DNA from 2 places in the Pseudomonas pergaminensis genome. Region 1 is predicted to be linked to the other one. Evidence: predicted binding sites of a transcription regulator. Region 1 holds the regulator's gene; the other holds the start of a gene.
What was found. Region 1 encodes FliA, which starts transcription of late flagellar genes. Its sites were predicted from a motif close to CTAAAGTTTNNNNNNNNNNNGCCGNTAA; they were not measured.
Positions count from the first base shown of each region.

Region 2: KUA23_RS00625 (methyl-accepting chemotaxis protein) is a predicted target of FliA. The motif match lies at 6,312-6,339, and genes of this name have one in related genera.

Region 1 covers NZ_CP078013.2:4,775,185-4,790,098, reverse strand. The annotation lists gene flhB (flagellar biosynthesis protein FlhB) at 1-326, shown strand, start outside; gene KUA23_RS21625 (cold-shock protein) at 534-737, opposite strand; gene KUA23_RS21620 (hypothetical protein) at 750-971, opposite strand; gene KUA23_RS21615 (hypothetical protein) at 1,427-2,137, shown strand; gene KUA23_RS21610 (S1 domain-containing protein) at 2,364-2,576, shown strand; gene KUA23_RS21605 (cold-shock protein) at 2,609-2,812, shown strand; gene flhA (flagellar biosynthesis protein FlhA) at 2,974-5,088, shown strand; gene flhF (flagellar biosynthesis GTPase FlhF) at 5,101-6,417, shown strand; gene fleN (flagellar synthesis regulator FleN) at 6,523-7,356, shown strand; gene fliA (RNA polymerase sigma factor FliA) at 7,353-8,093, shown strand; gene KUA23_RS21580 (chemotaxis response regulator CheY) at 8,262-8,636, shown strand; gene KUA23_RS21575 (protein phosphatase CheZ) at 8,655-9,443, shown strand; gene KUA23_RS21570 (chemotaxis protein CheA) at 9,455-11,659, shown strand; gene KUA23_RS21565 (protein-glutamate methylesterase/protein-glutamine glutaminase) at 11,708-12,838, shown strand; gene KUA23_RS21560 (flagellar motor protein) at 12,838-13,578, shown strand; gene motD (flagellar motor protein MotD) at 13,594-14,481, shown strand; gene KUA23_RS21550 (ParA family protein) at 14,533-14,914, shown strand, end outside.
Region 2 covers NZ_CP078013.2:123,901-138,814, forward strand. The annotation lists rRNA gene KUA23_RS00595 (23S ribosomal RNA) at 1-1,411, shown strand, start outside; rRNA gene rrf (5S ribosomal RNA) at 1,569-1,684, shown strand; rRNA gene rrf (5S ribosomal RNA) at 1,794-1,909, shown strand; gene KUA23_RS00610 (TonB-dependent siderophore receptor) at 2,100-4,586, opposite strand; gene KUA23_RS00615 (FecR domain-containing protein) at 4,678-5,661, opposite strand; gene KUA23_RS00620 (sigma-70 family RNA polymerase sigma factor) at 5,658-6,173, opposite strand; gene KUA23_RS00625 (methyl-accepting chemotaxis protein) at 6,453-8,333, shown strand; gene KUA23_RS00630 (SRPBCC family protein) at 8,378-8,836, opposite strand; gene KUA23_RS00635 (amino acid adenylation domain-containing protein) at 8,855-12,232, opposite strand; gene KUA23_RS00640 (diiron oxygenase) at 12,229-13,176, opposite strand; gene KUA23_RS00645 (DUF3050 domain-containing protein) at 13,173-13,931, opposite strand; gene KUA23_RS00650 (GntR family transcriptional regulator) at 14,270-14,914, opposite strand, start outside.

The DNA.
Region 1 (14,914 bases):
CGACCCACTACGCCGTCGCCCTCAAATACGACCCGGAGAAGGGCGGCGCGCCGATGCTGCTGGCCAAGGGCAGTGACTTTACCGCGTTGAAGATCCGCGAGATCGCGGTGGCCAACGACATCCTGTTGCTGGAGTCGCCGGAGCTGGCGCGGTCGATTTTCTATTCCACCGACCTCGACCAGGAGATCCCCGCCGGGCTCTATCTGGCCGTCGCGCAGGTGTTGGCGTACGTTTATCAGATTCGCCAGTACCGCGCGGGCAAGGGTAAGCGCCCGGACCCGCTCAAAGACCTACCCATTCCCCCAGAACTGCGCCGCGATACTTAATCCGGGGGCGGTGTAAAACCTCAATGCATGAAGCAAAGGTTTGACGCTGTTGGGCGTCTTGCAGGCGGTATTGCAAGACGCCTTCCAACTATTGCTTGATGGGAATACCGGTGGGTATTTCTATTGGGGGTCAACACCTAACGAGCCTGATGTGGCTAATATCAGCGAGCCATCTAGCGACTGAAAGCCCGCTCCACATTTGAACCTTTAAATAGGTCGTATATTCGCCGCATGAAGACCTTTTGGTCCTTGTACTACGTCAAATTCTACTCTTTGGCCTTCATTTAGGCTTTTGTACCCATCTGACGTAACTGCCGAGTAATGGGCAAAAACGTCCGCACTCCCATCATCCGGGGCAATAAAACCAAACCCCTTCTCCGCGTTAAACCACTTCACTGTGCCTGTTGCCACTGCCGCTCTCCTTTACACCTCTGGACCCGTCTCGGTATCGTTATGCGCACGAATGGGAAGCGCATAAACGCCCTGGGGTTTATGGACCATTTGGAACATTATCGGCTCACCAATCGACAGCGCAGCCCATTGCCAGTCGCTCCAATCGATGAAGACGATTTCTTCTCCGTCGTCCAACGCAATCAACCACTCACCACGGGTCAATTCATAGGATTTGACAATACCTCTACTCACCTTCAATACCGCTCTCCTGCATCTCGTTTACTACATGCGCGAAGTGCATGGCGTGTAATAAACAACGGGAAGCACCCTGTGACTACTGTCAAAGTTGACAGGTCAAGCACAGTTTACGACGAACGGCAGACCCACCTGCTGTAGGAACTGGCTTGCCAGCGATGGTCGTTAACAATACGCAGGCAGACAGGCTGAACGCGACGCCCTTGGTTTTTTTGCCGGCAAGCCGGCGGGTGGGACGTTTCTTTCTGTTCAGTCAGACTTGATAGTGTGGTTTTCCTTTAATGCTGCTGTTGTGGGTCGGTGATTGGGGTGTTTATTCGTTGTATGTAATTTCTTGAATTTTATGGGTCGGAACTTGGAGGGGGATTATCCCACTCAATCAAGGCTGCATCTTATGCTGTGTTTTTTTAAATGAAACACTCAATGAATCGCTCTCTGAGGGACTATGAATAATGGATATTGCATCTCGGCACTTATCTATGCCTGCCCATCATCGTGAAGAACAGTGTGGTGATAGATTTGGAAGGGAGAAACATTTATATAAAGCGGTTGCTTTGGCGCCCGGTGATCGCGACGGTCATGTGATGAAGCGTTCATACACACAGCCGGTTGTTGGCACCAATTGGGTGGGTGAGATGACGAATCAGCCATTGAGTAATCCAGTCGTTCAGTCCTTGAGTGATTTGTTTCATCAGCTCGCACAAACGCTTGCGAGTTTTCTCAAGGGCTTTATGCCTGGTGCTTCCGTCGCACAGAATGTCTCGGAAAAACCGGTTGTAGTGGTGGATGGCAAATCTGAGATTAAGGCCCATAAGAGTGTTATGGGGCAGGTGCTGGAGACAGCCAAAGCCACGATTACACCCGAGGATCAACGGCTGTACCAATTTCTCGACGGGCGTCATCCACGTACAGCGGAGGAGCGAAGGGCAGTTGAGAAGTTTGCCGTGGTTGAGCGTCAACTGGAAAAATATCTGACCATGGACCCGACTGAATTCACAGCGCAAACAGTGCCGGTTGAAACAGAAGACTTGGAAACAATATTAACCCATGAAGGTTTGCCTACTCGTCGGGAAATGGATGTCATTGAAAAAATGCATGAGGGGCAGGAGATGACATTGGAGGAGCAGATCATTTCTATCAAGCTGAATATGCTGGGTTGTTGATAGTGTCTGTGTAGTCAATATATTGAAGCGTATTTTATGCGGCGGGAAATGAGGGCGCATTTGTCTAACACGATCTATGCGCCCTCATGTTTTGGGGAAGATGGGAATGCGAATACCGTTCGTCGCTAAGTCGCTCTACCTGTCAACGTTAACAGTAGCCAGTATTGCCCGCTCGCGGTTCCATGGCGCTACACGCTGCATGCCTGAACGGTGCGGAGGAGCGGTGATGGAAGCGCTAACCGGCACGATCAAATCTTATAGTCGAAAAACCGGTGAAGGCTTGATTGCACTGGATGGCGAGGATGAGCCTGTACGTGTTGACCTTCTCAGTTCAGCCGGGGTCTGGCTGAAGAATGGCCTGCACGTGCAGTTATCGAGGATCCAGCGGCCCAAAGGGATTTATGCGTTCAATATCAAGCTCATCTCGCGATCTCCATAGGGGGCATCGAGCGAGCGGCCGGGAGAAAGGTAATGGCAACAGGTACGGTGAAGTGGTTTAGCGCGGACAAGGGGTTTGGTTTTATTTCGCCGGACGATAGAAGCGCAGATGTATTTGTCCACCATTCCGCAATAACAACCGATGGCTTCAGAACCCTCGAACAAGGCAAGAAAGTCGAATACGACATCGTTGAAGGCCCAAAAGGCCCCCAGGCCGATAACGTCAAACCCTTGTAGTTTCGTCCTCACCGATGGTTTCAAGGCAATGCCCCTGAGAGCGATCTGACCCTTAGAGCAAAAGTTGGAAGGCTTCTTGCAATACCGCCTGCAAGACGCCCAATTGCGTCAAAACTTTGCTTCAAAGGACACGAGGAATACCGGTGGTGGATCGCTCTCAAATGCTCGGCAACGCCCGCAGCACCCTGACTGACCTCTCGCGAGGCAATCTGGGTGTGCCGTTGTTGTTGCTGGTGATGCTGGCAATGATGATGTTGCCGATGCCGCCGTTCCTGCTCGACGTGTTCTTTACCTTCAATATTGCCCTGTCTGTGGTGGTGTTGCTGGTCTGCGTGTACGCCCTGCGGCCCTTGGATTTTGCGGTATTCCCGACGATTCTGCTGGTGGCGACCCTGCTGCGCCTGGCGCTCAACGTAGCGTCGACCCGTGTGGTCATGCTGCACGGCCAGGACGGCCACGCCGCCGCCGGTAAGGTGATCCAGGCCTTCGGTGAGGTGGTGATCGGCGGTAACTACGTGGTCGGTATCGTGGTGTTCGCGATCCTGATGATCATCAACTTTGTGGTGGTCACCAAAGGCGCCGGGCGCATCTCCGAAGTGAGCGCGCGTTTTACCCTCGACGCGATGCCCGGCAAACAGATGGCCATCGACGCCGACCTCAACGCCGGCCTGATCGACCAGAACCAAGCCAAATCCCGTCGCCTGGAAGTCGCCCAGGAGGCTGAGTTCTACGGTTCCATGGACGGTGCCAGCAAATTTGTGCGCGGTGACGCCATCGCCGGCCTGCTCATTCTGTTCATCAACCTTATCGGCGGCATGGCCGTGGGGATCTTCCAGCACGGCATGACCTTCGGCGATGCGGGCAAGGTGTACGCGCTGCTGACCATCGGTGACGGTTTAGTGGCGCAATTGCCATCACTGTTGTTATCCACAGCTGCGGCGATCATGGTGACCCGTGCGTCGGGCTCCGAAGACATGGGCAAGCAGATCAGCCGGCAGATGTTTGCCTCGCCCAAGGCCCTGGCCGTGGCGGCAGGCATCATGGCGATCATGGGGATCGTGCCGGGCATGCCTCACGTGTCGTTCCTGAGCATGGCGGCCATGGCGGCTGGCGGTGCCTACCTGTTCTGGAAAAAGCAGAATGCGGTCAAGGTCCAGGCCCAGCAAGAGATCGCGCGTCAGCAGGAACTGCTGCCATCCCCGGCCCGCGCCCAGGAAACCAAGGAGCTGGGCTGGGACGACGTGACCCCGATCGACATGATCGGCCTGGAAGTCGGCTACCGCCTCATCCCGCTGGTGGACCGCAACCAGGGCGGCCAATTGCTCGCGCGGATCAAGGGCGTGCGCAAGAAACTGTCCCAGGACCTGGGCTTCTTGATGCCCACGGTGCATATCCGCGACAACCTCGACCTGGCCCCGAGCGCCTACCGCCTGACCCTGATGGGCGTGATCCTGGCCGAAGCCGAGATCTACCCGGACCGCGAACTGGCGATCAACCCGGGGCAGGTGTTCGGTAGCCTCAACGGCATCACCGCCAAAGATCCGGCTTTTGGCCTGGACGCGGTATGGATAGAAATCAGCCAGCGCAGCCAGGCACAGTCCCTGGGTTACACCGTGGTGGACGCCAGCACGGTGGTCGCCACCCACCTCAACCAGATCCTGTACAAGCACTCCCACGAGCTGATCGGCCACGAGGAAGTCCAGCAATTGATGGGTTTGCTCGGCAAAGCTTCGCCAAAACTCGCCGAAGAACTGGTGCCGGGCATCCTGTCGCTGTCGCAATTGCTCAAGGTGTTGCAGGCGCTGCTGGCCGAACAGGTGCCGGTACGCGACATTCGCAGCATTGCAGAGGCCATCGCCAACAATGCCGCCAAGAGTCAAGATACTGCCGCCCTGGTGGCTGCGGTGCGCGTCGGATTGTCGCGTGCAATCGTCCAAAGCATTGTAGGGCTTGACTCCGAGCTGCCTGTGATCACCTTGGAACCAAGGTTGGAACAAATATTGCTCAATAGTATTCAGAAGGCAGGACAAGGCCAGGAAGAGGGCGTTCTGCTGGAGCCAAGCATGGCTGAGAAACTGCAGCGTTCGTTGATTGACGCCGCACAGCGCCAGGAAATGCAGGGCCAGCCGGTGATACTGCTGGTGGCCGGCCCGGTCAGGGCGATGTTGTCGCGGTTTGGACGCTTGGCAGTACCGAATTTGCACGTTTTGGCTTATCAGGAAATTCCTGACAACAAGCAAGTGACTATCGTCGCGACAGTAGGGCCCAACGGCTGAGGGTAGTGGGTTATGCAAGTTAAGCGTTTTTTCGCCGCCGATATGCGTCAGGCCATGAAACTGGTTCGTGATGAGCTGGGCGCCGACGCCGCGATTATCGGAAACCGTCGTATTGCCGGCGGTGTCGAGCTGACGGCTGCCCTGGACTACACACCCCAGGCCCTGGCGCCGCGCGTGCCGAACATGGAGCTCGAAGACGAGCTGCGCAAGACCGCTTCGCGGATTGTCTCGGCCCAGGCTGAACTGAGCATGCGCGGCGACAGCGATGCCACCACCAACCGCCAATTGTTCGCCGGCTTGCCGCTGACCGCTGCCGAGCCGCTGGTCGAGCCCACCTTCAAAGAACCGCCGCGTCCTGCTGCGCCTGCTCCGGCGCCTGCGGTTGACCAGCGCGTGTTTGATTCGATGCGCTTTGAACTCAACGGCCTGCGCGAACTGCTTGAAGTGCAGCTTGGCTCGCTGGCCTGGACCCAACTGCAAGGCAGCAAGCCGCAGCAGGCCAACCTGTGGCGTCGTTTGCAACGTATCGGCCTGTCTGGCCCGTTGTCTCGCGACCTGCTGGCCCTGACCACTGAAATCGAAGAGCCTCGCCAAGCCTGGCGCATGTTGCTGGCCCACTTGGCGCGGATGATCGTCACCCCGGAAATCGAACCCTTGGAAGAGGGTGGTGTGATCGCCATGGTCGGCCCTGCCGGCATGGGCAAGACCACCACCCTGGCCAAGTTGGCGGCTCGTTACGTGCTCAAGTACGGCGCTCAGAATATCGCGCTGGTGAGCATGGACAGCTACCGTATTGGTGCCCAGGAGCAGCTCAAGACCCTGGGCCGGATCCTCAATGTGTCGGTGACCCATGTCGACCCGGGCCAGTCCCTGGCCAACGCCCTGGACCCCTTGCTGCGCAAGCGCGTGGTGCTGATCGACACTGCCGGCCTGCAAGCCAGCGACCCGGCATTGCGCATGCAGTTGGAAAGCCTGGCGGGGCGTGGCATCAAGTCGAAAAATTACCTGGTGCTTGCAACCACCAGCCAGAAACAGGTTCTTACCGCTGCGTATCATAGTTACAAGCGTTGTGGCCTGGCCGGTTGCATCCTCACCAAGCTCGATGAAACCGCGAGCCTGGGCGAGGTGCTGAGCCTGGCCATCAGTCATGAATTGCCGGTCGCCTACCTGACCGACGGGCCGCGGATCCCGGATGATTTGCATCTGCCGCGCCGTCATCAGTTGGTCAGCCGTGCAGTCAGCGTGCAAATGCAAGAAGAGCCTAGCGAGGAAGCGATGGCCGATATGTTCGCCGACCTTTACCACAACCCGGCAAAGCGGGTGGGTTGAGTCAGGATGAACACCGTGAAATGTATCTACATCGATGGTCTGCAAGCGATTCACGCGGCCAAGCCATGTAGCCTGCGTCTAAGCAAGACAAGGTAAAGAAATAAAATGGGCAGCATGCATCCCGTACAGGTGATCGCGGTGACCGGCGGCAAAGGTGGCGTCGGGAAAACTAACGTGTCAGTGAATTTGTCCCTGGCCCTGGCAGAGCTTGGCCGTCGCGTCATGCTGCTGGATGCTGACCTGGGCTTGGCGAACGTGGACGTTCTGCTGGGGCTGACACCCAAACACACCCTTGCCGATGTGATCGAGGGCCGCTGCGAGCTGCGCGATGTGCTGCTGCAGGGCCCCGGTGGCATCCGCATCGTGCCGGCTGCCTCGGGCACCCAGAGCATGGTGCACCTGAGCCCGGCGCAGCATGCCGGCCTCATCCAGGCTTTCAGTGATATCGGCGACAACCTCGACGTGCTGGTGATCGACACCGCCGCTGGGATCGGCGAGTCCGTGGTCAGCTTCGTGCGTGCTGCACAGGAAGTGTTGCTGGTGGTCTGCGACGAACCCACCTCGATCACCGACGCCTATGCCCTGATCAAACTGCTTAACCGTGACTACGGCATGAACCGCTTCCGCGTCCTGGCCAACATGGCCCAGAGCCCGCAGGAAGGGCGCAATCTGTTCGCCAAGTTGACCAAGGTCACGGATCGCTTCCTCGATGTCGCCTTACAATACGTCGGCGCAGTTCCCTACGACGAGTGTGTGCGCAAGGCTGTGCAAAAGCAGCGTGCAGTCTACGAAGCGTTCCCTCGTTCCAAATGCGCATTGGCGTTCAAGGCTATTGCCCAGAAGGTCGATACCTGGCCGTTGCCCGCCAACCCTCGGGGGCATCTGGAGTTTTTCGTCGAGCGATTGGTGCATCAGACGAGCGCAGGACCCGTGCTATGACAGCGACCGGCTACAACGCGTACAAGAAGTCTGCCCGTGACAGCCAGGGCGAATTGATCGAGCGCTACGCGCCCCTGGTCAAGCGTATCGCCTATCACTTGCTGGCACGCCTGCCCGCCAGCGTCCAGGTCGAAGACCTGATCCAGGCGGGCATGATCGGCCTGCTCGAAGTGTCGACCAAATACGACGCGAGCAAGGGGGCGAGTTTCGAGACGTACGCGGGTATCCGCATACGTGGCGCGATGCTCGATGAAGTGCGCAAAGGTGACTGGGCGCCGCGTTCGGTGCATCGCAATACGCGCATGGTCAGTGACGCAATTCGCGCAATTGAAGCAAAAACCGGTCGCGACGCTAAAGATCACGAAGTTGCGGCCGAACTCCAATTGAGTCTCGACGATTACTACGGGATTTTGAACGATACCTTGGGCAGCCGCCTGTTCAGTTTCGACGACCTCTTGCAGGACGGCGAACACGAAGGGCTGCACGAGGACGGCGCGAGCGCTCATATGGAGCCATCGCGTGACCTGGAAGATGAGCGTTTCCAGGGGGCGTTGGCGGACGCGATTGCCAATTTGCCGGAGCGTGAGCGACTGGTGTTGGCGCTGTACTACGACGAAGAGCTGAACCTCAAGGAAATCGGTGAGGTCCTGGGGGTCAGCGAATCGCGGGTCAGCCAGTTGCACAGCCAGTGCGCAGCCCGCTTGCGGGGGCGTTTGGGAGAGTGGCGAGCGCGCTGACAGGCAGTGTGGGGACACTGTAGACGATACCGCGAGGGCAAGCAGCCTTCGCGGGTTCGACCCGTGGTGCCCCCGGCAGTCCTTTTTGTGTAATGCCTGTTGATTGAAATGGCGCGTCCAGGTGCTGGGCGCGTTTAAGACTGCTTGGAGGTCGAATTGGACAAGAACATGAAAATCCTCATCGTTGATGACTTCTCAACGATGCGGCGGATCATAAAAAACCTGTTGCGTGACCTTGGGTTCACTAACACGGTCGAGGCGGATGACGGCATTACGGCGATTCCGATCCTCAACAGCGGGAGCATCGACTTTCTGGTAACGGACTGGAACATGCCGGGCATGACCGGCATCGACTTGCTGCGCCACGTGCGCGCTGACGAAAAGCTGCGCAGCCTGCCTGTGCTGATGGTGACCGCCGAAGCCAAGCGTGAGCAGATCATCGAAGCCGCCCAAGCCGGGGTTAACGGTTACGTGGTCAAGCCATTCACTGCCTTGGCCTTGAAAGAGAAGATCGAAAAAATCTTCGAACGCATCCACGGCTAATGCCATCGCGGGGGAGCTATGGAGCATAAAGAAACGTCACAGGGAGACTTCGAGTCGACCCTGAAAAAGCATGCTCATCAGTTGGTCGACAGCCTTGAGAAAGGCCAGTTCGGCGACGCGGTGCAGTTAATCCATGAGCTCAACCAGACCCGTGACCGCGGCCTGTACCAGGAAGTGGGCAAGCTCACACGCGAGCTGCACAGTGCGATCGTCAATTTCCAGATTGACCCGCATATGCCCCAGGCCGAAGAAATTTCGCAAATCACTGATGCCACCGAACGCCTGTCCTACGTGGTCAGGCTGACTGAGGCGGCGGCCAACCGCACCATGGACCTGGTGGAAAACGCCACGCCTCTGGTCAACGGCATGGCCAATGAAGCCCAGGCCCTCAGCGTTGACTGGGGCCGCTTCATGCGCCGGGAAGTGGGGGCTGAAGAGTTTCGTGAATTGGCGCGTCGGGTCGATGGGTTCTTGTCACGCAGCGAGCAGGAAAACCGCACGGTTTCCAGCAACCTCAACGACATTCTGCTCGCCCAGGATTACCAGGACCTCACCGGCCAGGTGATCAAGCGTGTGACCCAGTTGGTCACCGAAGTGGAAAGCAACTTGCTCAAATTGGTGCTTATGGCAGGCCAGGTTGACCGCTTTGCCGGCATTGAACATGACCGCGAAGCGATCCTCTCGGAAAAAGATCCACAAAAACATCTCGCCAAGGGTGAAGGTCCGCAGATTCATGCCGATAAACGTGAAGACGTTGTGTCAGGTCAGGATGACGTAGATGACCTGTTATCCAGTTTAGGCTTCTAAGGAGCACCCACATGAGCTTCGGCGCCGATGAAGAAATCCTTCAGGATTTCCTTGTAGAGGCCGGCGAAATTTTAGAGCAACTGTCCGAACAACTGGTCGAGCTGGAAAGCCGCCCGGATGATGCGAACCTGCTCAATGCAATTTTTCGCGGTTTTCACACTGTAAAAGGGGGCGCCGGCTTCCTCCAGCTCCATGAGCTGGTGGAGTGCTGTCACATCGCCGAGAACGTGTTCGACATCCTGCGCAAGGGTGAGCGGCACGTCGACTCGGAACTGATGGACGTGATTCTCGAAGCGCTGGATGCGGTCAACGGCATGTTCAGCGAAGTGCGCGAACGTGCCCCGATCACCGCGGCCACCCCGGAACTGCTGGCCGCGCTGGCGCGCCTGGCAGAACCTGCCGACACCTCGGCTGCGCCTGTGGTGGAAGCCGCGCCGGAGCCCGTGGCGCAAGCCGAGCCGGATGTGACCGACAGCGAGTTCGAACAGCTGCTCAACTCCCTCAGTGCCGTGAAGGCCGAGGCAGAGACGCCGGCGGCTGCCGTCGCAGCACCGACCAGCGAAGACATTACCGACGCTGAGTTCGAGTCCCTGCTCGATCAGTTGCATGGCAAAGGCCAGTTTGCGGCCGATGCTGTCGCACCGGTTGCTGCTGCAGAGGCGCCTGCCGCCAGTGCCAGCACCGACATTACCGACGACGAATTTGAAGCGTTGCTCGACCAACTGCATGGCAAGGGCACCTTCGTGGCCGACGCCTTGCCGGAAGTCGCCGCCACGGCTGCGGCGCCTGCCGCTGCCAATGCAGCACCGGCGGGCGACGGCCTGATCTCCGATCACGAGTTCGAGTCCCTGCTGGACGAATTGCACGGCAAGGGCAAGTTCAGCGAAGTGGCCCCGGCCGCAGCGGTCGCGTCCGCTGCACCGGTGGCCGCCAAAGCCGCAGCGCCGGCCCCGGCCGCCAAGCCAGCTGCCACGCCAGCCGCAGCGCCAGCACCGGCTCCGGCGCGTGCCGCTGCAGCACCGGTGGCCGAGAAGCCTGCCAGTGAAGCCGAAACCACCGTGCGGGTTGATACCGCACGCCTGGACGACATCATGAACATGGTCGGCGAACTGGTACTGGTGCGTAACCGCCTGGTACGCCTGGGCTTGAGCAGCGGCGACGAAGCCATGCAAAAGGCCGTGTCGAACCTCGACGTGGTGACCGCCGACCTGCAGACCGCCGTGATGAAAACGCGGATGCAGCCGATCAAGAAAGTCTTCGGCCGCTTCCCACGCCTGGTTCGCGACCTGGCGCGTCAGCTGAAGAAAGAGATCAACCTGGAACTGGTGGGTGAAGAAACCGACCTCGACAAAAACCTTGTCGAGGCCCTGGCCGACCCGCTGGTCCACTTGGTGCGCAACGCCGTCGACCACGGCGTGGAAACCCCGGAAGAGCGCGAAGCCTCGGGCAAGTCGCGCAACGGCAAGGTGATCCTGGCCGCCGAGCAAGAGGGCGACCACATCCTGCTGTCGATCACTGACGACGGCAAAGGCATGGACCCGACCATATTGCGCAACATCGCGGTCAAGCGCGGCGTGATGGACAAGGACGCCGCCGACCGCCTGACCGACACCGAGTGCTACAACCTGATCTTCGCCCCGGGCTTCTCGACCAAGACCGAGATTTCCGACGTGTCGGGCCGTGGCGTCGGCATGGACGTGGTGAAGACCAAGATCAGCCAGCTCAACGGCTCGATCAACATCTACTCGACCAAGGGCCAGGGCTCCAAGATCGTGATCAAGGTGCCGTTGACCCTGGCGATCATGCCGACCCTGATGGTGATGCTGGGCAACCAGGCTTTCGCCTTCCCGCTGGTCAACGTCAACGAGATCTTCCACCTCGACCTGTCGCGCACCAACGTGGTGGACGGTCAGGAAGTGGTGATCGTACGCGACAAGGCGTTGCCACTGTTCTACCTCAAGCGCTGGCTGGTGGCATCGGCCAAGCACGAAGAGCAGCGCGAAGGCCATGTGGTGATTCTCTCCGTGGGCACCCAGCGGATCGGCTTTGTCGTCGATCAACTGGTTGGCCAGGAAGAAGTGGTCATCAAGCCTTTGGGCAAAATGCTGCAGGGAACCCCGGGCATGTCGGGTGCGACCATCACCGGTGACGGTCGGATCGCGCTGATTCTCGATGTTCCGAGCATGCTCAAGCGTTACGCCGCTCGGCGTATTTGATTCTGGTGGGGCAGGGCGGTAGTGCCCGCCCCGCCTAACGGAGTGTTTATGGCAGTCAAGGTCCTGGTGGTGGACGATTCGGGTTTCTTCCGCCGCCGCGTCTCGGAAATTCTTTCCGCCGATCCAACGATCCAGGTGGTCGGCACGGCCACCAACGGCAAAGAGGCGATTGATCAAGCCATTGCGTTGAAACCGGACGTGATCACCATGGACTACGAGATGCCGATGATGGATGGCATCACGGCAGTTCGGCACATCATGCAACGCTGCCCGACCCCGGTGTTGATGTTCTCCTCGCTGACGCACGAAGGCGCCCGGGTCACCCTGGATGCGCTGGACGCTGGCGCGGTGGATTTCCTGCCGAAGAATTTCGAAGACATCTCGCGCAACCCCGAGAAGGTCAAGCAAATGCTGTGCGAGAAAGTGCACAGCATTTCGCGCAGTAACCGTCGCAGCCTGTTCAGCGCGCCAGCGCCGACGCCTGCACCGGTTGCAGCACCGGCTGCACCGACGTCATCGTTTGCTCGTCCAGCGCCTGCGCCGGTTGCACGGCCTGCCGTGGCGCCGGTTCGCGCTGCTGCGCCTGCGACTGCCCATTCGCCTGCGCCGAAGCGCAAGGCCTACAAACTTGTGGCTATCGGCACGTCCACGGGCGGCCCGGTGGCCCTGCAACGCGTATTGACCCAACTGCCGGCCAACTTCCCGGCGCCGATCGTGCTGATCCAGCACATGCCTGCGGCGTTCACCAAGGCATTCGCCGAGCGCCTGGACAAGCTGTGCCGCATCAGTGTCAAGGAAGCCGAGGATGGCGACATCCTGCGTCCTGGCCTGGCGTTGCTGGCGCCGGGTGGCAAGCAAATGATGGTGGACGGCCGTGGCGCGATCAAAATCCTGCCGGGCGATGAGCGCCTGAACTACAAACCCTGCGTGGACATCACCTTTGGTTCGGCGGCCAAGTCCTACGGCGACAAAGTTCTGGCGGTGGTCCTCACCGGCATGGGCGCCGATGGCCGTGAAGGCGCGCGGCTGCTCAAGCAGGGCGGCAGCGCAATCTGGGCCCAGGACGAAGCCAGCTGCGTGATCTATGGCATGCCCATGGCCATCGTCAAGGCGGACCTGGCCGACGCCGTCTATAGCTTGGACGACATCGGCAAGCATCTGGTGGAGGCCTGCCTCTGATGGATGTATTGAGCCTGATCGGCATCATCATGGCGTTTGTCGCGATCATCGGCGGCAACTACCTCGAAGGCGGTCACCTCGGCGCATTGGCCAACGGCCCGGCAGCGTTGATCGTGATTGGCGGTACCGTGGGCGCGGCGTTGTTGCAGTCGCCCATGAGCTCGTTCAAGCGCGCCATGCAGATTCTGATATGGATCATTTTCCCGCCTCGCGTGGACCTGCCAGGTGGCATTGATCGCGTGGTCAACTGGAGCCTCACCGCGCGCAAGGAAGGCCTGCTGGGCCTGGAGGGCGTGGCTGACGCCGAGCCGGACAGCTACGCACGCAAAGGCCTGCAATTGCTGGTGGACGGCGCCGAACCGGAAGCGATCCGCAGCATCCTGGAGGTGGATTTCTACACCCAGGAAAGTCGCGACATCAACGCCGCCAAAGTCTACGAAAGCATGGGCGGCTACGCGCCGACCATCGGCATCATCGGTGCGGTGATGGGCTTGATCCACGTGATGGGCAACCTCGCCGATCCGTCGCAACTGGGCAGCGGCATTGCCGTGGCATTTGTCGCCACCATCTATGGCGTGGCGAGTGCCAACCTGGTGCTGTTGCCGGTGGCCAGCAAGCTCAAGTCGATTGCCATGCGCCAGTCGCGTTACCGCGAGATGTTGCTGGAAGGCATCCTGTCGATCGCCGAGGGTGAGAACCCACGCTCCATCGAATTGAAGCTCCAGGGCTTCATGGATTGATGGGAGATATCGATTATGAGCCGTCGCCGTCGCGAGCCTGAAGAACACGTCAACCACGAGCGGTGGCTGGTGTCCTATGCGGACTTCATCACCTTGCTGTTCGCGTTTTTCGTGGTGATGTACTCCATCTCGTCGATCAACGAAGGCAAGTACAAAGTCATTTCCCAGGCGCTGATCGGCGTGTTCAACGATGCCGACCGCGCCCTCAAGCCGATCCCCATCGGCGAAGAACGGCCCAAGACCGTGACGCCGGCCAAACCGTTGGTCAACGACAGCGATGAAACCGCCGCAGGCGTGGGTGGAACCAGCGATCCGCTGAAAAGCATTGCCGATGACATCAGCGCCGCGTTCGGCGATTTGATCAGCTCCAACCAGATGACCGTGCGTGGCAACGAGCTGTGGGTGGAGATCGAGCTGAACTCCAGCCTGCTGTTTGCCAGTGCCGATGCGATGCCCAGTGACCAGGCGTTCACTATCATCGACAAGGTGGCGGCGATCCTGCGGCCGTTCGAGAACCCGATCCACGTGGAAGGCTTTACCGACAATTTTCCGATCAGCACCGCGCAGTACCCGACCAACTGGGAGCTGTCTTCGGCACGTGCCGCGAGCATCGTGCGCATGCTGGCGATGCAGGGTGTGAACCCTGGGCGCCTGGCGTCGGTGGGGTATGGCGAGTTCCAGCCGGTGGCCAATAACGCCACGGTGGAGGGGCGCGCACGTAACCGTCGGGTGGTGCTGGTGGTCTCGCGCAACCTGGATGTGCGCCGCAGCCTGACCGGCACCGGTACCGCCAATGCGACACCGGATGCCGCCTTGAAGCGGGCTGGCACACAAACTGCACCGCCCCCTGTAAAACCGCCGGTTCGTCAGAGCGCCGTCAATTCTCCGTCGCCGGCTCAATAACCTTATGCAATGTCTCGGTCGCGCCTGTGCCTGCCGGGAGGAACCAACCGAATGAGAGTCTGGGCAGTTGCCAATCAAAAGGGTGGGGTCGGCAAGACCACCACCTCCATCGCCTTAGCCGGCTTGCTGGCCGAGGCGGGCAAGCGCGTGGTCGTGGTGGACCTGGACCCTCACGGCTCCATGACCAGCTATTTCGGCTACGACCCGGATGCGCTGGAACACAGCAACTACGACCTGTTCCTGCACAAGGGCAGCGTGCCCGCCGACTTGCCGGGGCAACTGCTGCTGCCCACCAGCAACGAGAGTATTTCCCTGCTGCCCTCCAGCACCGCCCTGGCCACCCTTGAACGCCAGTCGCCGGGGCAGAGCGGGTTGGGCCTGGTGATCGCCAAGACCCTGGCGCAACTCTGGCAGGACTTCGACTACGCCATCA
Region 2 (14,914 bases), 2.0 Mb from region 1:
AAATCCGGGATCTTAAGGCCGAGAGCTGATGACGAGTTAACTTTTAGTTAACGAAGTGGTTGATGCCATGCTTCCAAGAAAAGCTTCTAAGCTTCAGGTAACCAGGAACCGTACCCCAAACCGACACAGGTGGTTGGGTAGAGAATACCAAGGCGCTTGAGAGAACTCGGGTGAAGGAACTAGGCAAAATGGCACCGTAACTTCGGGAGAAGGTGCGCCGGTGAGGGTGAAGGACTTGCTCCGTAAGCTCATGCCGGTCGAAGATACCAGGCCGCTGCGACTGTTTATTAAAAACACAGCACTCTGCAAACACGAAAGTGGACGTATAGGGTGTGACGCCTGCCCGGTGCCGGAAGGTTAATTGATGGGGTTAGCTAACGCGAAGCTCTTGATCGAAGCCCCGGTAAACGGCGGCCGTAACTATAACGGTCCTAAGGTAGCGAAATTCCTTGTCGGGTAAGTTCCGACCTGCACGAATGGCGTAACGATGGCGGCGCTGTCTCCACCCGAGACTCAGTGAAATTGAAATCGCTGTGAAGATGCAGTGTATCCGCGGCTAGACGGAAAGACCCCGTGAACCTTTACTATAGCTTTGCACTGGACTTTGAATTTGCTTGTGTAGGATAGGTGGGAGGCTTTGAAGCGTGGACGCCAGTTCGCGTGGAGCCATCCTTGAAATACCACCCTGGCAACTTTGAGGTTCTAACTCAGGTCCGTTATCCGGATCGAGGACAGTGTATGGTGGGTAGTTTGACTGGGGCGGTCTCCTCCTAAAGAGTAACGGAGGAGTACGAAGGTGCGCTCAGACCGGTCGGAAATCGGTCGTAGAGTATAAAGGCAAAAGCGCGCTTGACTGCGAGACAGACACGTCGAGCAGGTACGAAAGTAGGTCTTAGTGATCCGGTGGTTCTGTATGGAAGGGCCATCGCTCAACGGATAAAAGGTACTCCGGGGATAACAGGCTGATACCGCCCAAGAGTTCATATCGACGGCGGTGTTTGGCACCTCGATGTCGGCTCATCACATCCTGGGGCTGAAGCCGGTCCCAAGGGTATGGCTGTTCGCCATTTAAAGTGGTACGCGAGCTGGGTTTAGAACGTCGTGAGACAGTTCGGTCCCTATCTGCCGTGGACGTTTGAGATTTGAGAGGGGCTGCTCCTAGTACGAGAGGACCGGAGTGGACGAACCTCTGGTGTTCCGGTTGTCACGCCAGTGGCATTGCCGGGTAGCTATGTTCGGAATAGATAACCGCTGAAAGCATCTAAGCGGGAAACTAGCCTCAAGATGAGATCTCACTGGAACCTTGAGTTCCCTGAAGGGCCGTCGAAGACTACGACGTTGATAGGTTGGGTGTGTAAGCGCTGTGAGGCGTTGAGCTAACCAATACTAATTGCCCGTGAGGCTTGACCATATAACACCCAAGCAATTTGACTACTCTAACGAGCATCAGATTGCGGTGTGTGAAGACGAAATGAACCGAAAGTTCGACGTTCACAAAACACCGAAAGCTGTCACATACCCAATTTGCTGAAGCGAGGCCATCTGGCCACGACTCAGTACCCGAATTTCTTGACGACCATAGAGCATTGGAACCACCTGATCCCATCCCGAACTCAGCAGTGAAACGATGCATCGCCGATGGTAGTGTGGGGTTTCCCCATGTGAGAGTAGGTCATCGTCAAGATTAAATTCCAGAACCCCTGTTTGCTAACGCAAACAGGGGTTTTGTTTATGTAGAAGTCCATGAATTTCACCGGCACGTTGCTAGCGCAACGGTCTGGTACACAGAATTTCTTGACGACCATAGAGCATTGGAACCACCTGATCCCATCCCGAACTCAGCAGTGAAACGATGCATCGCCGATGGTAGTGTGGGGTTTCCCCATGTGAGAGTAGGTCATCGTCAAGATTGAATTCCGAAACCCCTGTCTGCTAACGCAGACAGGGGTTTTGTCGTTTAGGGGCCTGGCGATCCAGTTTCTTGCCCTTCTGCGGTGACGCGAGCCACTCTCGCGTAGTAAACCGAGGAGAAGCCGCAGTTAGAAACAAAAAAGCCAGCACCTGACATCAGGCGCTGGCTTGGGTGAAACACGGGCGAATCAGAACTGGTAACTCACCGTCGCGCTGACGTTTCGCTCTTCCCCCAAATAACAGAAGTTCAGGCTGGCACAAGAAGCCACGTAGGTCTCATTGGTAAGGTTGTTGGCATTGAGTCTTACATCGACGCCCTTCAGTCCAACCTTACCCAGGTCATACCCTACAGAGGCATCAAACAAGGTGTAAGAAGGTACCTTCATTGTGTTTTCCGCATCCGCCCAGCTATAGCCCACATAGCGCAATCCGCCTCCAAGCCTCAAGCCATCGAAGGCACCCTGATTAAATTTATAGTCAGCCCAAACGGACGCCATGTGACGCGGGGCTTGAGTCGGAGAGTTGCCCTGGTTCTCAATCAGATTGCCAGCTGTGCTCAGGGTGCTCACCATCGACTTGGAGTATTCAATGTCAGTAAAGGTGTAGCTGCCCAACAGCTTCAAGTTCTCAGTCAGCTGCATATGGGATTCCAACTCCAACCCCTGCGATCGCACAGCCCCTACAGCACGATAAAAGTTTTCCTGGGGCAGCTTGGTCGCAAGGTTTTCCTGGTCGATACGAAACCACGACGCGGTAAACAGATTGTCCGTGCCTGGCGGCTGGTATTTCAGCCCCACCTCCCACTGCGTCCCATCAGTAGGTGCCAACGGGTTGCCGGCGCTGTCTGAATAGGAGTTGGGATTAAAGGATTCGGAATAACTGACGTAGGGCGCCAGGCCGTTATCAAACAGATACAAGGCCCCCGCACGCCCAGTGAGCTTGGTGCGCTTGTCGCTTATTTCCGTGCCAACCGGCCGGCTCGTCTCGGCGATCCGGTTTTCGTCGGAGGTCTCTACCCAGTCCTGCCTTAGCCCCAGGGAAAACCGCCACTTATCCATTTCAATCAGGTCTTGCAGATAGACGCCAGTCTGCTCCAGCCGGCGCAGATAACTGGTTGGGTTGTAATAGCTGATAGAGGAATTGCCATACACAGGATTGAATGCGTTGATTGGCTGCAGTGACCCGCTCGTCCAGTCCACTACGGTTTTACGCCGCTGATAGTCGGCACCCATCAACACCGTGTGTTTAGTCGCCCCTGTGAAAAACTCGGCCTGCAGCATGTTATCGATGATGAACGCATGCAGCTTCTCATCACCCCCCGAATAGTAGCGGTTCAGCTCATTGCTGGTCGGTGTGGTCCACCCATAGCCATACACCTGATCCAACTTCACCTTGGAGTCCAGGTAACGGAAGTTCTGTCGCGCAGTGAAAACATCATTGAAGCGATGCTCAAACTGATAGCCAAAGGACTGCTGGTCTCGCTTGTAGCCATCGACCCCCGGTTCACCCTCAAAGAAGTGACTGGAGATCCTCTGGCCATTGCGTTGATGCAGCGCACCATCGGCCGGCATACCGCTGTGATAACCACCCTCTGGGTCGTGCTGCAGATAAGCCTGGAGCGTCAGCGAGGTGTCATCGGTAAAGTCGATGCTCAACGTCGGCGCCAGTGCGTAGCGCTTTTCCTTGGCGTGGTCGAATTGAGTGTCGGATTTATCCGCTAACCCCGTTAGTCGATAGGCGACGCGCTTGTCGTCATCTACCGGACCGCTGAAGTCAAAACCCATACCGCGTTGACCATTGCTGCCGACTGTCGCCTGAACCTGATGATAAGGCTCGAACAGGGGCTTCTTGCTGGTAAGCGCTACTAAACCGCCAGGTGAACTACGCCCATACAACACGGAGGAAGGCCCCTTGAGAATGTCTATACGTTCCAGGAAATACGGGTCTACCTGCATGGTGCTGTAGGTGCCGCTGTCCCCCATGGACTTCAAGCCGTCGAGGTAGATGTTATCCACCGATCCATCGTTGAAGCCACGCATTGCCACATAGTCATACCGGTGCGTCGCGCCGTAGGGGTTGGTCAACACACCAGGCGTGTAGCGCATGGCTTGAGCGACTGTCTGCGAGCCTTGGTCATCCATCTGCTCGCGCGTGACCACCGAGACGGTTTGCGAGGTCTCCAGCAAGGCCGTACTGGTCTTGGTTGCGATCTGGCTGTGAGTCGCGTTGTAGCCGTCCATGCTTCCCAACGCATTGCCCAATGCAAAGCCCTTGATATCAGTGGTTGGCAACGTCAGGGCGCTACTTTCCTGCACGGCCTGCAATACAAAACTCACACCGTCTTCAGAAACGGCCTGCAGCCCTGAGCCATTGAGCAGCTGATTCAACCCCTGTCCGGCAGAATATTCCCCCAGCAGCCCTGCTGACTGGCGACCTTGGGTTTGCGCGGGCGTGCTGGAAAGGGTAATGCCTGCCTGCCGCGCAAACTGGTTGAGCACCTCACCCAGTGGGCCTGCCGGTATCTCGTAGCGTTGATTGACCTGCGAGATACCGGCCTGTGCAGCCATACCGGCGATCGGCGTCATGCTGATGCCCAATGCGGTGGACATTAATGCCACGCGTACGGCTTTTCCCAATAACGGGTAGGAAGAGTTGTGGTGGAAACACGCAGTCATGATCAGGTTCCGTAGAGGCCGGTGAGGGCAGATTGATAGGCTTACTGTCTAAGCCGGACTCACGGAAAAAAGCCGCCAAAAAAACAAACGATCAGGCCGACCGTTCCACACTCACCCACCAACGCGTGCGGTAACGCACTTGAACCGGCAACGTTCGCGCCAGGATCGCCAGCAATTGATCGGTGTTCTCCAGGCGGAAGACCCCCGATAGCCGCAAATCAGCTACCTCTACCGCGCAACCCAGGTAACCCGGTCGATAACGCCCAACCTCTGATAGAAAATCCGCAAGACGCATATCCCGCGTCACGATCAGCCCATCGGTCCAGGCGCCAATGTCCATGGCCAGAGGCGGAGCAAGGGTGGCTTGGGTCTGACGCACGAGGTAGTTATCGCCGGCGTGGGCCTGGGTCGACAACCCATTCGGCTGGTGTGGTGAATGGATGGCCACGTTGCCGCTGACCACGCTTAACCGCGTGCAGTCACTGGTTTGGTGGACAGCGAAACGTCCGTCGATACCTTCGAACAAGCCGTGACGTGTTTGAACCAACAATGGCGCCGAGGCAGCCGCACCGCACGTCACCAGGATTTCACCGCGCACCAGGGTTATCAGGCGCTGCTGAGGATTGAAGGCAAGGTCTACGGCACTGTCAGTATTAAGTTGCAGGCGCGTGCCATCGGACAACTGGATGCTACGACGTTCGCCGGTGGCGGTTGCGAAGTCGGAGGTCCAGCGCTGCCAGCCAGTCAGATCCCGGCTTACCCAGGCCGCTGAGCCAGCCACCAGCACGCCGGTCAATAGCTTCAACGCCTGTCGACGGCCCAACCCCTGCGCACTGTTTTCCAGCGCCACATGCGCGCCCGGAATCGCTGCCAGAGTGCCGCTCAACTCCTGTTGCAGCGCCTGTACCCGTTGCCAGGCCACTTCGTGGTCGTGGTGAGCTTCGCGCCACTGCTCACACTGCTCGCGCAGACGGACATTGGCACGGTTGTTACGCAGGCGCAGTGCCCAATTGATAGCCTGTTTGATCACCCGGGGATCGGGTCCGCAACGCGCGGCATTATCCATGGGTGTCATGTTTCATATCGCAGGACATAGCAATGGTAGAGCGCCTCGGCCACATAACGCTCCACTGAGCGCAGCGACACGCCCATGTGCATCGCGATTTGCTTGTGTGTCAGCCCATCGCACTGAGCCAGCAGAAATGCCTTACGCACCTTAGGCTTGAGACCCTCCAAAAGACGGGAAATATCTTCCAGTAATTCCAACACCAGCGCCCGCGCTTCCGCGCTCGGCGCCATTGCCTCGGGCAAATGGGCGATAGATTCGAGGTAAGCCCGTTCGATCTCTTCGCGGCGCCAGTGATCAATCACCAACCCTCGTGCAATGGTGCGCAAAAATGCCCGGGGAGCCTTGAGTTCAAAGCGTTCGGTTTTCTGCAGCAGGCGTACAAAGGTGTCTTGTGCTAAGTCGGCAGCATCCGCCGCGTTGCCCAGACGGCTACGCAGCCAGGTGTTCAGCCAACTGTGATGGGTGCAATACAGCGCCTGAACAGCGTTTTCACACGGGAAGTACTCAGCAGACGGCATTCAAGCGAGCTCGGCCAAACGTCACAAATGATAATTAGTCGCATTGTTCGGGAGGGAGAAAAATTTTGCAACACCGATCCTCGTCGAGTAACCACTTGTCGGTTTCCTACGTTAAAAGAGGATCTATCTCACAATTTTCTAAGTTTTGCCGCGGCTTGGCCGAAAGCCTGACGAGCCATGCGTGCACCGAAATAGAGCGGCCCGAGAGTCCGCCTATCGCGTTACATGGAATGTTCCACTCGGCACGCTCACCCCCCTTTGGCAAAAGAAGTCGATGAAATGAATCTCAAGTTCAGTCATAAAATTCTGTTGGCCGCGTCAGGCGTCGTGGTTCTGGCCTTCGCGTTATTCACCCTCTACAACGACTACCTGCAACGCAGCATCATTACGCAGAACCTGGAGTCGTCCATCCAACAATCCGGTGAACTCACCGCCAGCAGTGTTCAGAACTGGCTCAGTGGTCGAATACTGGTGCTCGAAAGCCTCACGCAAAACGTTGCCCACCAAGGTAGTGGTGCCGACCTTCCCGGTCTGGTCGATCAAGCGGCATTCACTTCGAACTTCCAGTTCACCTACGTTGGCCAAACCAACGGCGTGTTCACCCAGCGCCCCGACGCGAAAATGCCCGATGGCTATGACCCCCGTCAGCGCCCTTGGTACAAGCAGGCAGTGGCCGCAGATAAACCCATGCTCACGCCACCCTACATGGCCGCAGTGGGTGGACAGATCGTGACCATCGCCATTCCGGTGAAAAAGAACGGTGAATTGCTCGGCGTCGTCGGCGGTGACCTGAGCCTGCAAACCTTGGTGAAGATCATCAACTCGGTGGACTTCGGCGGTATCGGCCACGCATTCCTGGTCAGCGGCGACGGCCAAGTCATTGTCAGTCCTGATCAGGACCAAGTGATGAAGAACCTCAAGGACATCTACCCCGGCACCCAAGTGCGTATCGACAAGGTCAGCCAAGACGTCGTCCTCAATGGGCAGGACCGCATCCTGTCCTTCACCCCTATCAGTGGTTTGCCTGGCGCAGATTGGTATATCGGCCTGTCGATTGATAAAGACAAAGCCTACGCGCCGCTGGGCAAGTTCCGAACTTCCGCGTTGATTGCCATGCTGATCGCCGTGGTCGTGATCGCCGTGCTCCTGAGCTTGCTGATCCAAGTCTTGCTGCGCCCCCTCACCACCATGGGCGTAGCGATGCAGGACATTGCCCAGGGCGAGGGTGACCTGACCCGTCGCCTGGCTGTCACCAGCAAGGACGAATTCGGCGAGGTCGGCAGTGCGTTCAATCAATTTGTAGAGCGCATCCACGCTTCGATTTCGGAAGTGTCTTCGGCAACCCGCCAGGTACACGACTTGTCCCAGCGTGTAATGGCCTCGTCCAATGCCTCTATCATCGGTTCCGATGAGCAGAGTGCACGCACCAATAGCGTGGCCGCAGCGATCAATGAACTGGGTGCCGCTACCCAGGAAATCGCGCGTAACGCCGCGGATGCTTCACAGCACGCCAGTGGTGCCAGTGAGCAAGCCGACGATGGGCGCAAAGTGGTGGAGCAAACCATTCTTGCGATGTCGGAGCTGTCGCAGAAGATCAGCTTGTCCTGCACCCAGATCGAAACCCTGAACGCCAGCACCGACAACATTGGTCACATCCTTGATGTGATCAAAGGCATCTCCCAGCAAACCAACTTGCTGGCGCTTAACGCGGCCATCGAGGCAGCGCGTGCGGGCGAGGCCGGTCGAGGTTTTGCAGTGGTCGCGGACGAGGTGCGCAACCTGGCTCATCGAACCCAGGAGTCGGCCGAGGAGATCCACAAAATGATCACCTCGCTGCAAGTGGGCTCGCGTGAAGCGGTCACCACCATGAACGCCAGCCAGACCTCCAGCGAAGAAAGCGTAGAGGTCGCGAACCAGGCCGGTGAGCGCCTGGTCAGCGTGACGCAGCGGATTGTCGAGATCGACGGAATGAACCAGTCCGTGGCTGCCGCCACCGAAGAACAAACTGCCGTGGTGGAAACCCTCAATGTGGACATCAACCAGATCAACTTGCTGAACCAGCAGGGCGTGGCCAATCTGAATGAAACCCTCAAGGATTGCGATGCCCTGTCGCAGCAGGCCAATCGGTTGAAGCAACTGGTCGATAGCTTCAAGATCTAACCCGCTGACTGAATGGCGGGAGCGACGCGCGTCGCTCCTGCCGCTTAGCCAAGCAACCGGCGAACGTTGTCCAATGCGCCGTTGGCGAAGCCCTGCACAAACTGTTCAAACCCTGGGCTCACCTCCTCTGTGGGCTCAGCAATAATTGTCCATGTCACCCTGGAGCGCTCCTTTTCAAGCGCTTCCACATGCATCGCCGCCCATAACCTGGCCACGCCCAGTGTGTTGTAGATTGTGGTCCAGGTCATGTGCATGGCCTGTTCGTCCCGGCTATTGAGCTGTTCCACGACACAGTTACCATCGCGGAAAAATTTAGTCCGCAATGCGCCCACGCCTGAGCCGGTCATTTCGATATGCATCAGGTCCGGAATAAACACATCGAAGCCGGCAAACTGCCCCACCATCGCCCACAGGCGAGAGGCACAGCAGTTGACCGAGACGGACGCCACTATCGGCAGGCCGTTCGGATTGCGAATTAACGTATCGGGTTGCAGCAGTTTCATGAGGTTGTCCTGAGGCGTTCAAAGAAAGCCGATGGTCTTGAGGTAGTTGCAGCCTTTGCTCAACAACGCCGGGTCTTTTTCGGGGTAGCGTGCCCCCATCTGCTGGATACCCTGTCGTGCGTTGTCGTGGCGAATCATCGATGTGTCGCCGATGTCTTCGTCGAGGCGATCGAGGTAGAAACCGAGCACGCCAAACAGTGCGTTGTCCTGGTTTACCGTTCGCAGCGCCTGTTGCCACTGCGCGATACTCACCCGCTTGAAACGGTGCCCCGCTCGATTGAACGCATCCAGGTAGTCCTCCCAGCTCAACGGCTCGGGGTTATGCAGGTTGAACACATGCCTGTCGGCCTGAAAGCGGCTGCTGTGGAATGCAATGAAGCGCGCCAGGAAGTCCACCGGCATCAGGTCGAAGTTCAGCGTCAACCGAGGCATCAGGCCCAGTTGCAGTGACCCCTTGAGCATCAGCATCAGACGATTTTTTTGCGGTTGGCAGGCACCATTGTGACTGTTGAAACTGATGTTGCCGGGTCGATGGATATTCACCCAGGCGCCGCGCTCCACCGCACGACCCAGTTGGCGCTCGGCAACCCATTTGGACAGGTTGTAGCCATTCTTGATGTACAGCGGCAACGTCGTTGCAGCGGGCGCTTCGAGGACATAACCCTGCGAGTCGACAGCGCTCGAAGCGGACAGTGTCGAGATAAAGTTGAGGACCTTCTTGCTGTGGGTCTCACACAGGCACAGGCATTCGAACAGGGGGGCAACGTTGTCCCTGGCCAGAGATGTATAGTCCATCACGTGATTGACCCGTGCTGCGTTGTGTATCAGCACCCCGAAATCCTGGGCGATAGCATCATACGCGTCGCTGGCCAGGCCCAACCGAGGGAGGCTGATATCGGCGGCGAATACCTGCACCCTGCTCAGGTCCAGATGTTCCAGGCGGTACTCACGCAACGCCTGAGTGAATCGTGCCATCGCCGACTGTCCCGGCGTCTCACGTACCAGGCACGCCACGGTCGTTGCACCTGCGGCCAGCAATGCCTCGACGATATGAACACCAACAAAACTGTTGGCCCCCGTCACGATCACTTTGTGTGGGTCGCCTGCGCGGTCCTCTGGCAGCGTGTTGAACGTCCAGTCCCGTTGAGCATCGCGAGCAGCAGCATCGCAGGAAGCATCGGGTCGTTCACCGTTCTCCAGCAGCGTTGCGAGCGTACCAATCGTCGGTACTTCAATGAAATGACTCAGTGCGAAACTACGACCAAACTGCTCGCGAACGCGCAGCAACAACGTCGATAGCACAATCGAGTGGCCGCCGAGATCGAAGAAGCTCTCATCGATAGACACTTCACCCTCGGGCAGCGTCAACAGTTCGCTCCACAGGCGAGTCAACCGAACTTGAAGCGGGGTGTGTGCCGTGCCACCTTCCTCCTGCACGTTGGGCTGGAGCGGCACTGCCAGTAAGGCCTCACGGTCGATCTTGCCGTTGCTGGCGCACGGCATGCATGCCAACTCATCCCAGAAGCCGGGCCGCATGTAGTCGGGCAGCCACTGCCGCGCGTGTTGCTGCAGGGCCGCCAGGGTAGCCCCGGGTTCGGGTTGAGCGACAAAGCCACGGATCCTGCGGTCAGGGTCGATCACCACCGCCACTTGGCGATACAGCCGGCTGGTACGCAGGCACTGCTCAATCTCCTGGGGCCCGACCCGAAAGCCACGAATCTTCACCTGATCATCACGTCGTCCGCCCAGCATGATTCCATCGGCGGTCCACCGGGCCAAATCGCCGCTGCGGTAGGCGCGCAAGGGCTGGCCCCCAGGCACTGCAAGCTCCACAAAGGCACTGGTCGCCTGAGGTGGGTCGTTCACATAGCCCAGGCTTACGCCAGGCCCAACGATGTACACCTCACCCATCACCTCTTCATCGACCGGCTGCTGGTCGTCATCGAGGATCAACACCCAGCTGTTGGCGATCGGCCGGCCGAGATTGCGGTTGCTGTCGCCAGGTTGAAACGTACGATGGGTGATCATTACGGTGGCCTCCGTGGGGCCGTAGAGGTTGTGAAATTGGCACTGCGCCGCCAGGCGGTCGATGACATGGGGTTCGCAGACGTCACCCCCGGTCAGCAGGTGCGTCAGGCCCAGCGGTTGATCGGGCGGCAGAATGCTCAGCAGCGAGGGGGGCAAAAAGGCATGGGTAACGCGCTGACGTTGGAGCAGATCGAGCAGTTGCTGAGGGTCGTGTCGTTGCTCTGCGCTGGGGACGATCAACTCGGCGCCCGCTATCAGGGTAGGGACAATATCGATCAGGGACGAGTCAAAGCTCACCGGTGAAAACTGCAGGATACGGCTTTGTTCATCCAGGTTCATGCAGGCCCTGAACCAGGCCGCGAAATGTGCCAGGTTGGCTTGGCTGAGCAACACCCCCTTGGGATGGCCGGTGGTACCCGATGTATAGAGCGTCATGCAGGGCGAATCGAGGGCGGGCTGAGCGTGCATCAGCGGACGCAGCAAGTCGGTGTCCTGCGGGTCGACCTCGCGCACATCCAGTGTAATGAAGCGCTCTCGCAAGGGGTGCTGGCCGGCGTCCAGCAACACCCGGGCCCCTGCGTTCTCGAGCAAGGCCTGATGGCGTTGAGGCGGGTGGTCCGGAGCCAGCGGCAGATACACCGCGCCACAGCCCATAACCGCGAGAATACTGGCGTACAACGCTACGGACTTTTCCAGGCAAACCCCAACCACCGGTGGTGCCTGCGTGACGCCCAACACAGGGCTTAACCGTTGCTGAATCATGAGGGCCTGCACGTGCAACTCGCGGTAAGTCACCACGCTGCTGTCGATGTTCAGCGCCCGCCTATCAGCGAATTGGTGAAGGCTGGCCTGCAACCGTTCGATCACAGGCACCTGGGCCTCCCGCATGACAGCGAGGTCTTCGGTGCGGTTGAATCGGTGAACAAATGCCAAGGCGTCAAGCGCGTCCAAACCCTGCTCGGGCCATTCATTGGCGACCGCTTTGACGGAGAAATATCCGGGGTCGCGTGAAAAACCACTGACGTGCAGCGCAACCCATTCCATCATCGTTTGGGTCACTTGCTGGCGCAGGCGCTGGCCGTTTCCACTGGGCTCCGTTGCGACTTCAAGGACAGCCGCTAGTCGCCCCTCGGGCCCATAGGCGCGCAGTTGCAGTGCGGGTAACCCGCAGTCGGTCACTGGGCCAACCCCCAGGCGCAGGCCCAGCACTGAGGTTTGGTGTGCCGGGTTCGGCAACGACTGGCTGCCGTCATCGATCCACAGGTCCGAGCCGGCATCACTCAAGACATACCCATACTGCTCCAGCTCCCGCCTGATAGCCGCCAAGGCACTGCTGGTGCCGGAAAATCCGATGGTCAGGCGCCTCATGCTACCCTCCCGGCCACGTGCAAGTAGTCGGTCAGCCCTTGGGCCACACCTGGTGTCTGCAGCAAGCCGCTGTGTTGCAGGAAGCCCAGGATATTGCCCATCAAAGGATGCTGGCGGGTGATGGGGAAGGCCAGCGCCGCGACTTCATCGCGTAAGGCGTTGCGCAGGGGGCTGCTGATATCGAGGTGGTCGATCAACTGAAGGTCGAAGTTCTTTTGCAGGTCGTTGGTCAGGTACCGGGCCAGGAAAATCGGTAGCACCTTGGCAATGCTGTCGCGGTCGTCGGCGCTGGCAGCCTGCCAATACAGGCGTACCAAGCGCGTCCAGAATTGTGCGTGGCGGCCTTCATCGGCCAGGTGGTCGGCCATCAAGCCACGGACGGAGGCTTTGACGCTGGCGTCCTTGGAGAACGCCGCCACATCGTGGGTCACGGTATTTTCGGCAATGGCCACGCCGATCAGCGCGACGGCATCGTGCAGGTGAGGGGGTACCTGCGCCTGTGCCGCCGGCAGCGCTCGGCTCAATTCGATTTCCTGGGGTAGCGCCAGGGGTTGTATCCCCGTCATGGCCACGGTTTGCTGGAGGAAATCCAGTGCCACCAACGCGTGGTAGTCCTCGTCCACAACGATGGTCATCGCATCAATACGACAGGCAAGCGGGAAGGGCACCGAGAAGCGATTCTTGGCAATGCTGCGTGCCGTCTGGTCGACAATCTCGGTCTCGAATATCACCACGTCGTTGATGAATTTATAAAAGCTCTGTGCCAGGACAAAATCGCGCCACTGCGGGCAGTGTTCGATAAAGGTTGCACAAAGCACCAGGGGCTGGCGAAACAACGGGTAGATCAGCTTGTCATCATCCTCCAGCAAACGGCGAGGACGTGTGCGGATGGTTGCGCGGCGCTCCCAGTCGTCGGCAATGGTTTTGTAATCGGCAGCGGTCATGGCTTCATCTCGTGCAGCGAAGCCCGAACCACATCCCAGAGCGCGATGCGGCTCTGGACGGCAGCCACGGCGGCAGCGTTGGCCTGTTGCGGGTAGGCCGGGTCTGCGCTGCAGAGGCGCAGAAGCAACTGCTCTGCTGCCGGCCCATGGTCCTGGGCGTCCAATTCGATGTGGCGCTTGAGGTAGGCGCACAGGGTAGGCGTCTGACGGTGGTTGAGCGCCTCGGATTGCAGGATGCGCTCGAACATCGGTGGGATGACGTGCTCACGGCCGTGCAGGAATGTGGCGGCCACACAATGGGCAGGGGCATTTAGCGCAAGGTGTAAGGTGTCGCTGACAAAGCGGGCCACACCGGGAAGAATCTCGACTTCATGCAAGGCGGCAGTTGCTTCGAGGCCCTGGCGTTGCAGCGCAATGAAGTGATTGATAGCGGTAGTGCTGGCGCCTACTTCCGCCATGGCCTCCAGGTAAAGTTCGAAGTGGCTGCAATAGCCTTGCGCAGGATGTTCGTCAGATTCCTCTCCCAGCACAATCTCGTTGATCAGGCGTGCAGCCCATGGGTCGACAGGTGGCAACCAGGGTAGACGCGTGCAGGTCAGCTCCTGTTGCAGACGTTTGGCGAGGGTCATGAAATCCCAGACAGCGAATACATGGCTTTCCATAAAAAGTTGCAACTTTCGCAGAGAAGTTATTTCTGTAAATAACGAATGGCTGCATAACTGCAGTTTTATTGTTTCAAGTAACGGTTGATGCATGGTTGATGCCTATAAGTTGTTGCGTCTGCTGTGTGGGAACAGCGATGAGTTTTTGTAATCGGCAAGGATTGAGCAGGTATAAACCAGGCGCTGGCGTGCGAGCCGCTCAATATGGGGGCGTCGCGACGTCGGAATGAACTATCTGGTTTAGTAAGGAAAGATAATAAGCGGGTTAAACAATTTGGCGAGCATACAAATGTGTTAGAAGTTTTTCTAAATAATATGTGCTGTAAGTTTGCTTCTTTACGGCAGGTGGGAAACTTCTTCTGTGCGGGGCGCTAATCGTGAGTTAGTGAGCCCCGGGGTAAGGAAGATTCGCGACAGGAGGGCCGCGCGCCTTAGTACTTACCTTTCTTGGCGTCGTCGGCCTCCAGGCCGTTGAGGTAGGCGCTGATCACTTCCATGCCTCGCATCAAGTGATTGCGCAGCGTCAGGATGCTTTCCTGGGTTTTCTTCTGGGCGACCAGGTTCAGCAATTCGCGGTGATCTTCCTGGGACGTCTCTCCCAACCCCATGGCCTCCAGGTTATAACGCAGGAAACGCTCCTCTTCGTTCAACCCGTGCTCCACCAGATTGAGCAGCCGCTGGTTCGGGGCCTTGCCATACAGGGCCATGTGGAACAGCCGATTGAGGCGGCCAATCTCGCTGTAGTCTTTTTCCTGCTCCAGGGCGACGATGATCGCATCCGCCTCGGCGATATCGGCCTCGGTGAGCAACGGAATCGACAAGCGCAATGCTTCAGACTCCAGCAACATCCGCAGTTCATAGGTTTCCGCCGAGTTATCCTCGATCAGCGGTGCAACCACGGCACCCTTGTGCGTCACCACATGCAACAGCGACTGGGCTTCCAACTGGCGCAGGGCTTCCCGCACGGGCATGCGGCTGACCCCGAACAGGCTGGCCAATTCCTGTTGGCGCATGGCGGTACCGCACGGCAAGCGTCCATCGAGGATGGCGTTGCGCAAGGTTTCTTCAATCACGGA